2 regions of the Lachnoclostridium phytofermentans ISDg genome follow, and region 1 is predicted to be linked to the other one. Evidence: predicted binding sites of a transcription regulator. Region 1 holds the regulator's gene; the other holds the start of a gene.
What was found. Region 1 encodes HrcA, which represses chaperone genes, less so after heat shock. Its sites were predicted from a motif close to TGTTAGCACTCNNNNNNNNNGAGTGCTAACA; they were not measured.

Region 1 (3,436 bases):
AGATAGTCTTATCAGCATTGGTAACCGCTTGACGTTTTGCAGGCTCACCAACAATTCTTTCTCCAGTTTTTGTAAAAGCTACTACGGATGGAGTAGTTCTAGAACCTTCTGTGTTAGCAATAACAACTGGCTTTCCGCCTTCCATTACGGCAACACATGAGTTCGTTGTTCCTAAATCAATACCAATGATTTTACCCATAATATATTCCTCCTAATTTTTTATAGAAATCTATTTTTTGAGAACAAGGAATGCAATAACATTCTCCTGTTCTATAAAATAACCAATTTTATTAATCATCTTTCATCAAGTGTTAATTGATTCAATGTTATATAATTCAACGCTATTTAATCCAACGTTTATTTGTTTGTATATTAAAGTAAGATAAGTAAGTTACTTACTCATAAACAACTGGACTATCTTAGTTTACTACTTTCACCATGCTGTGTCTAACCACAGTTTCACGGTACATATATCCCTTTTGGAATTCTTCTGCTACGATGTTTTCACCGTATTCCTCATCTTCTGCATGCATTACTGCATTATGGAAATCAGGATCAAATTCCTTCCCTGCTGCTTCAATTTGCTTTACACCAGCAGCTTCTAATGTAGTAACAAGTTGTTTGTAGATTTTTTCGATACCTTGAACAAAAGCGCTATCTTTTTCTTCTACTGATACAGCAGCTAATCCACGTTCAAAATTATCAATCACCGGAAGGATACGTTCAATAATATCTTTCGCACCAACTTCGAACATCTGAGTTTTTTCTTTTTCTGTACGTTTTCTGAAATTCTCAAACTCTGCCATATTGCGCATTAAGCGATCGGTTAATTCATCAATCTTTTCATCCTTTTTGTCTTTCTTTTCTTTTTTCTTAAAAAAGGACTTTTTCTCCTTTGAACCATCCTCAGATGCAGTATCTTCCTCATAAACTTCTTCACTTGCATCTTCGTTTTCTGTGGTATCATCTACAACTTCTGATTGATTCTCCTGGTCGATGTCTTCTGAAGCTTGGTTTACTCTCGCAATATCCTTTTCTATTATATCTTCCGCTTCGTCTGCCATCAGATCTTTAAAATCCATGTTATCCGCCACGTTTATGTCACCCTTCTTTCTTTATCTATCATTGTCTTTCTTAAATATATCATCCAACTGACACATAAGGTTTTGCAGTGTACTTACAACCTTTTCATAATCCATTCTCTTTGGGCCAATGATACCAATTTTACCATAGACACCTTCTTCAATTTGATAGGTCGCGGTAACTACTGCACAATCCTTCATTGAGTCTACCGGAGTTTCATTCCCGATGTAAACTTGTATTCCACGGTTCTCACCACTGGAAACCTCATTGTTCATAAGATTTGTCAGTTGCTTTTTTTCCTCTAAAGTGTAGAGTAATTCGCTGGCTTTCTCCATGTCATTCAGTTCAGGATATTTAAGAATATTCGTTGCTCCACTTGTAAAAATCTGAATATCATCTTCTTCACTAATGGCTTGTGCAACCGCATCTAAAATATCGCTAACCACGGAGCTATGTTCTGCCGCTTGTTCCTTCATTTGACGGATTAATGCGAGATTAATTTCACTTAAATCCAAACCTTGTAGGAACGTATTTAATACAATGTTTAATTTTAGAAGTGTTTCCTTATCTAATGGTTCCGCAATTGCAATTATCTTATTCTTTACGATATTGCCTTCTAGTACAATTATTGTTAGAATTTGCGTCGTATCAACTTCTGAAACTTGTAGGAATTTAACCTTTCTAGAACGATATTGCGGTGATGTCACCATCGTTGCATAATTCGTATTTACGGCAAGAAGTCTTGCAACTTGCTGTAATAAGGTTTCCATCTTGTCAGCCTTTTCAAGCAACATATCTCGCATGTTTTCGACCTCAGTTACCTTATCCTCCATCATGGTATCCACATAAAGTCGATACCCCTTATCTGATGGGATTCGTCCAGCAGAGGTATGCGGCTGAATGATGTAGCCTAATTCTTCTAAGTCAGACATTTCATTTCGAATGGTTGCAGAGCTTAAATTTAAATCCGTATATTTCGAAATTGTTCTAGAACCGACAGGTTCACCAGTTTCTAAATAATTTCGAATTATAGCTTGTAAAATTTTCAGCTTTCTGTCATCTAACTGCATATCCCCTCCTTCTCAAACCAAGATCGTTTGTATTTTCTTGCAAGTGGTTATTGCATTGAGGAAACGGATTATAATTCGCGACTTTCGAACCTTCCGTTTTTGTTGTTAGCACTCATTGAGGTGGAGTGCTAACATCTTTATACATAAATTATCACTATTAAAATCGTTTGTCAACTCCTATTTTGAGAAAATTCATTAAAATTTCATGAGGAACTTTCATTTCTACCGAAAAAAGACATCCTCTGTTTGTTTTTTCTATTATCGATTTTACAGTAATAATTTTAGATAACCGTATCATCCAGTAAAAATTCAACTAATACCTGATTGCTTACATCAATACCTCTATCTGTCAGAGAAACATAAACCTCATCAATCATCAATAGACCATTCTTTTGTAGCTCCATCAGTTTCGTACCATAGATTTCATCCATAGAAACTAGAAATTGTTGTTCAAATTCCTTTTTACTAACACCTTTACTAAGACGTAGTCCTAGAAACATAAACTCTTCCATTTCAGCATTCTTACTAAGCATCTCTTCTACTTGTCTAACTTTTAAAGAGGATTTTAATGCTTTTTCATATTCGTTCATCGTATCAAGATTACGATATCTAACATGATCTAATAAAGAGGAAGAACCAAGTCCTAATCCTAGATAATCAATCCTTCTCCAATACCCGATATTATGAAGGCATTCTCTCCCAGGTTTTGCATAATTTGAAATTTCATATCGATTGTAACCATGAGAAAGTAGTATCTCCTTTGTGTGTTCATACATTAACCTATCGAGTATCACATCTGGAATGGCATCCTTTTCATCCCCATGTTCTGAGAATCTTTCATAAAAGGATGTTCCTTCTTCTAAGATAAGACTATACGCAGATATATGCTCTGGCTTTAACTTAAGCACCTTCTCTAAAGTAGTTTCATAAGATTCTAAGTTCTGATAAGGTAGAGCGGACATTAAATCAATATTAATATTTTGAAAACCGACTTCTCTGGCATGTTCATAATTTTCCACAAATTCCTCAAAAGTATGAATTCTTCCTAATAATCTTAATTCCTCATTATTTGCACTTTGTAATCCAAAACTCAATCGGTTAATCTCAAGATTATAATAACCGAAAAGCTTATCTTTCGTGACTGTACCTGGATTACATTCTATCGTAATCTCACAAGTAGGTACTATTTCAAAACATTCCTTTATCTTATCAAAAATACGTCCAATCTGTTCTAGAGGTAAAAGAGAAGGAGTCCCTCCTCCAAAGAATATCGAGACAACTCG
Region 2 (3,436 bases), 1.2 Mb from region 1:
GAAAGAATTAAGTTTCACTCTGGAATATTTTCGTTTGTCCTCGCTTCATTCTATGAAATCCAATGAAATCTCTGAAATATCTTCATAAGGAATGGTAATTTACATAGGAAAAAAGCAATTGATGCACCGCTTAGGTTTAAAATTAAGTCATCAATATCCATAACACCAAGGTTTGTTATAAATTGGGCTAACTCAATAACAGCAATAGTAAGAAACATTACACAAGCAAATGGGAGAAATTTTCTAAGCTTTTGAAACAACAGTGGTAAAAAAAAACCCATTGGTGCAAACGCGGCCAGATTACCAAAAATATTAGTGTATATAATGGATGAATTTAAGTTATCGGAATTTTTTAAATAACTCATCATAGTATGAAATGGGATAAAGTTTGTACCCGTCATAAATCTCCTTTTGATATTACTTGAAAAAGCATTTTCAAAAAAGAAATGTCTACTTGTAAAAAGTAAGTTAAGAAGTATGAGGCAATAAAACACAAAAATTAGTAATAGACCAGCTCTCATGGAATACTGTTTCCACTTTATTTCTTGAAAGGAACTAGAGAGAAGTGAGGATGCAATCAATGAGAGCAGGGTGATGCTAAAGAGCCCTAAAAAGACGCCACCCGTATCATATCCAACGTGAAAGCTTAGTACTTCCACTGCTGTAACAAGAATAAGTCCAATACAAAGTAATCCCAAGATAGCGGAAATACCGCGTTTTAATATTTTTATAACCATGCAATTTCCTCTCAATCCTATGTAGGTGTTATTCTTAGTGAAAAAACCAAGAGTTTAGTTTATAGTAGGTATGTAAAGTATTTTCTACGTTAACAATTATAACATGGTTGCAAAGAGATGTAAATTATTAGTAATTGAGTTGCTAGATGAAGAAAGGAAAAGCTGCAATTTTTATAGAAGAATCTAGTAAAACAGATGAAAAAGTATAAAAAAGTGAGAATACAAGAGTATACGAGAGTATATAATAGATAAGTAAGGTTTTTGAAACGTTTTGATTAAAAAAAGAAGTTGCACATTGAAGTAAAATTTACTAATATATACTCAACGATTAGCACTCGAATAGAGTGAGTGCTAATAACTGATATGATACAGTATTAAAGGAGGAAATAAATATGAAATTAGTGCCATTAGGAGACAAAGTTGTATTAAAGCAACTCGTAGCAGAAGAGACTACAAAGTCGGGTATTGTATTACCTGGTCAGGCAAAAGAAAAACCACAACAAGCAGAGGTTGTTGCAGTTGGCCCTGGTGGAATGGTGGATGGAAAAGAAGTAACCATGCAGGTTAAAGTTGGCGACAAAGTTATTTATTCCAAATATGCTGGAACTGAAGTAAAATTAGATGAAGAAGAATTTATCGTTGTAAAACAAAACGATATCGTAGCAATTGTAGCAGATTAATAATAATAAAGTGTGAATCATATTTTTATGATTCATATAAATAAAACGTGAAAATATAATCAGAATTATTATAAATTAAAACTTGGAGGAATACAATTATGGCTAAGGATATTAAATATAGTGCAGATGCCAGAGTAGCGATGGAAGCTGGTGTAAACAAGTTAGCAAATACAGTAAGAGTAACTCTAGGACCAAAGGGAAGAAATGTAGTTCTTGATAAGTCCTTCGGTGCACCATTAATTACAAATGATGGTGTTACTATTGCAAAAGAAATTGAGTTAGAAGATTCCTTTGAGAATATGGGCGCTCAGCTTGTAAAAGAAGTTGCTACAAAGACAAATGATGTAGCAGGTGATGGTACAACAACAGCTACTGTTCTTGCTCAAGCTATGATTAACGAAGGTATGAAAAATCTTGCAGCAGGTGCTAATCCGATCATCTTAAGAAGAGGTATGAAGAAAGCTACTGATTGCGCTGTTGAAGCAATTAGCAGTATGAGCTCAGCAATTAATGGTAAAGATCAGATTGCTAAGGTTGCTGCAATCTCTGCTGGCGATGATTCCGTAGGTGAGATGGTTGCGGATGCTATGGATAAAGTTAGCAAAGATGGTGTTATCACCATTGAAGAGTCTAAGACTATGCAGACTGAGCTTGACTTAGTAGAAGGTATGCAATTTGACCGTGGATATGTTTCCGCATATATGGCGACTGATATGGATAAGATGGAAGCAAATCTAGATAATCCATATATTTTAATCACAGATAAGAAGATCAGCAACATTCAGGAGATCCTTCCTGTTCTTGAGCAGATTGTTCAAAGTGGATCCAGATTATTAATCATCGCTGAAGATATCGAAGGCGAAGCTTTAACAACATTAGTAATCAATAAGTTAAGAGGGACATTCACTGTTGTTGGTGTTAAGGCGCCAGGTTATGGTGATAGAAGAAAGGCTATGTTACAAGATATCGCTATTTTAACTGGTGGTACTGTTATCTCTGATGAACTTGGCCTTGACTTAAAAGAAGCTACATTAGATCAGCTTGGTCGTGCAAAATCCGTTAAAATTCAGAAAGAAAACACTATCATTGTTGATGGTGAAGGAAATAAAGCAGAAATCGAAGCTAGAATTTCTCAGATTAAGGCTCAGATTGCTGAAACAACATCAGAATTTGATAAAGAAAAATTACAGGAGAGACTTGCTAAACTTGCAGGTGGTGTAGCTGTAATTCGTGTTGGTGCTGCAACAGAGACTGAGATGAAAGAGAAGAAGCTTCGTATGGAAGATGCTTTAGCAGCTACAAGAGCAGCTGTGGAAGAAGGTATTATCGCAGGTGGCGGTTCTGCTTACATCCATGCATCTAAGGAAGTTGCTAAACTTGCTGCTAAATTAGAAGGTGATGAGAGAACTGGTGCACAGATTATATTAAAAGCATTAGAAGCTCCATTATCATGCATCGCTCAAAACGCTGGTTTAGAAGGCGCTGTTATTGTTAACAAGGTTAGAGAAAAGAAAACAGGTGTTGGTTTCAATGCCCTAACTGAGAAGTATGTAGATATGGTAGAAGACGGAATTCTTGATCCTTCTAAGGTTACAAGAAGTGCTCTTCAGAATGCAACCAGTGTTGCTTCTACATTCTTAACAACAGAAGCTGCAGTTGCATCCATTAAAGAACCAGCTCCAGCTATGCCAGCAGGCGGCCCTGGCGGAATGGGTATGATGTAATTTACTGATATAAAATTAATATATCTTAAGACTTTAGAATCCATGTATAAGTATGAGTATACATGGATTCTTTCAGCGTATAGGAAATATTGTTGTAATTACCTATAAACAAGAAAAAGTACGTTTTCGATATGAAGTATATTCGCATTATTCCTTAAAAGATAATAAAGTCCTTTTACTTTTATAAATAATTTAGTATAATAAAGGTAGCAAGGAATCGTGATTCTCCTATCCGTAAGTAGCTTTAGGGGAACTCATACGGAAAAATGACATAGGAGGATGAAGTAATATGAAT

Region 2: the regulator HrcA is predicted to act here: its motif matches at 1,064-1,094, upstream of CPHY_RS17045 (co-chaperone GroES).

The regions. Positions count from the first base shown of each region.
Region 1 is NC_010001.1:2,849,529-2,852,964, forward strand. Features, by position in the region: gene dnaK (molecular chaperone DnaK) at 1-199, opposite strand, end outside; gene grpE (nucleotide exchange factor GrpE) at 420-1,082, opposite strand; gene hrcA (heat-inducible transcriptional repressor HrcA) at 1,116-2,153, opposite strand; gene hemW (radical SAM family heme chaperone HemW) at 2,435-3,436, opposite strand, start outside.
Region 2 is NC_010001.1:4,005,188-4,008,623, reverse strand. Features, by position in the region: gene CPHY_RS21005 (VanZ family protein) at 51-737, opposite strand; gene CPHY_RS17045 (co-chaperone GroES) at 1,130-1,417, shown strand; gene groL (chaperonin GroEL) at 1,516-3,141, shown strand; gene CPHY_RS17035 (DUF6106 family protein) at 3,431-3,436, shown strand, end outside.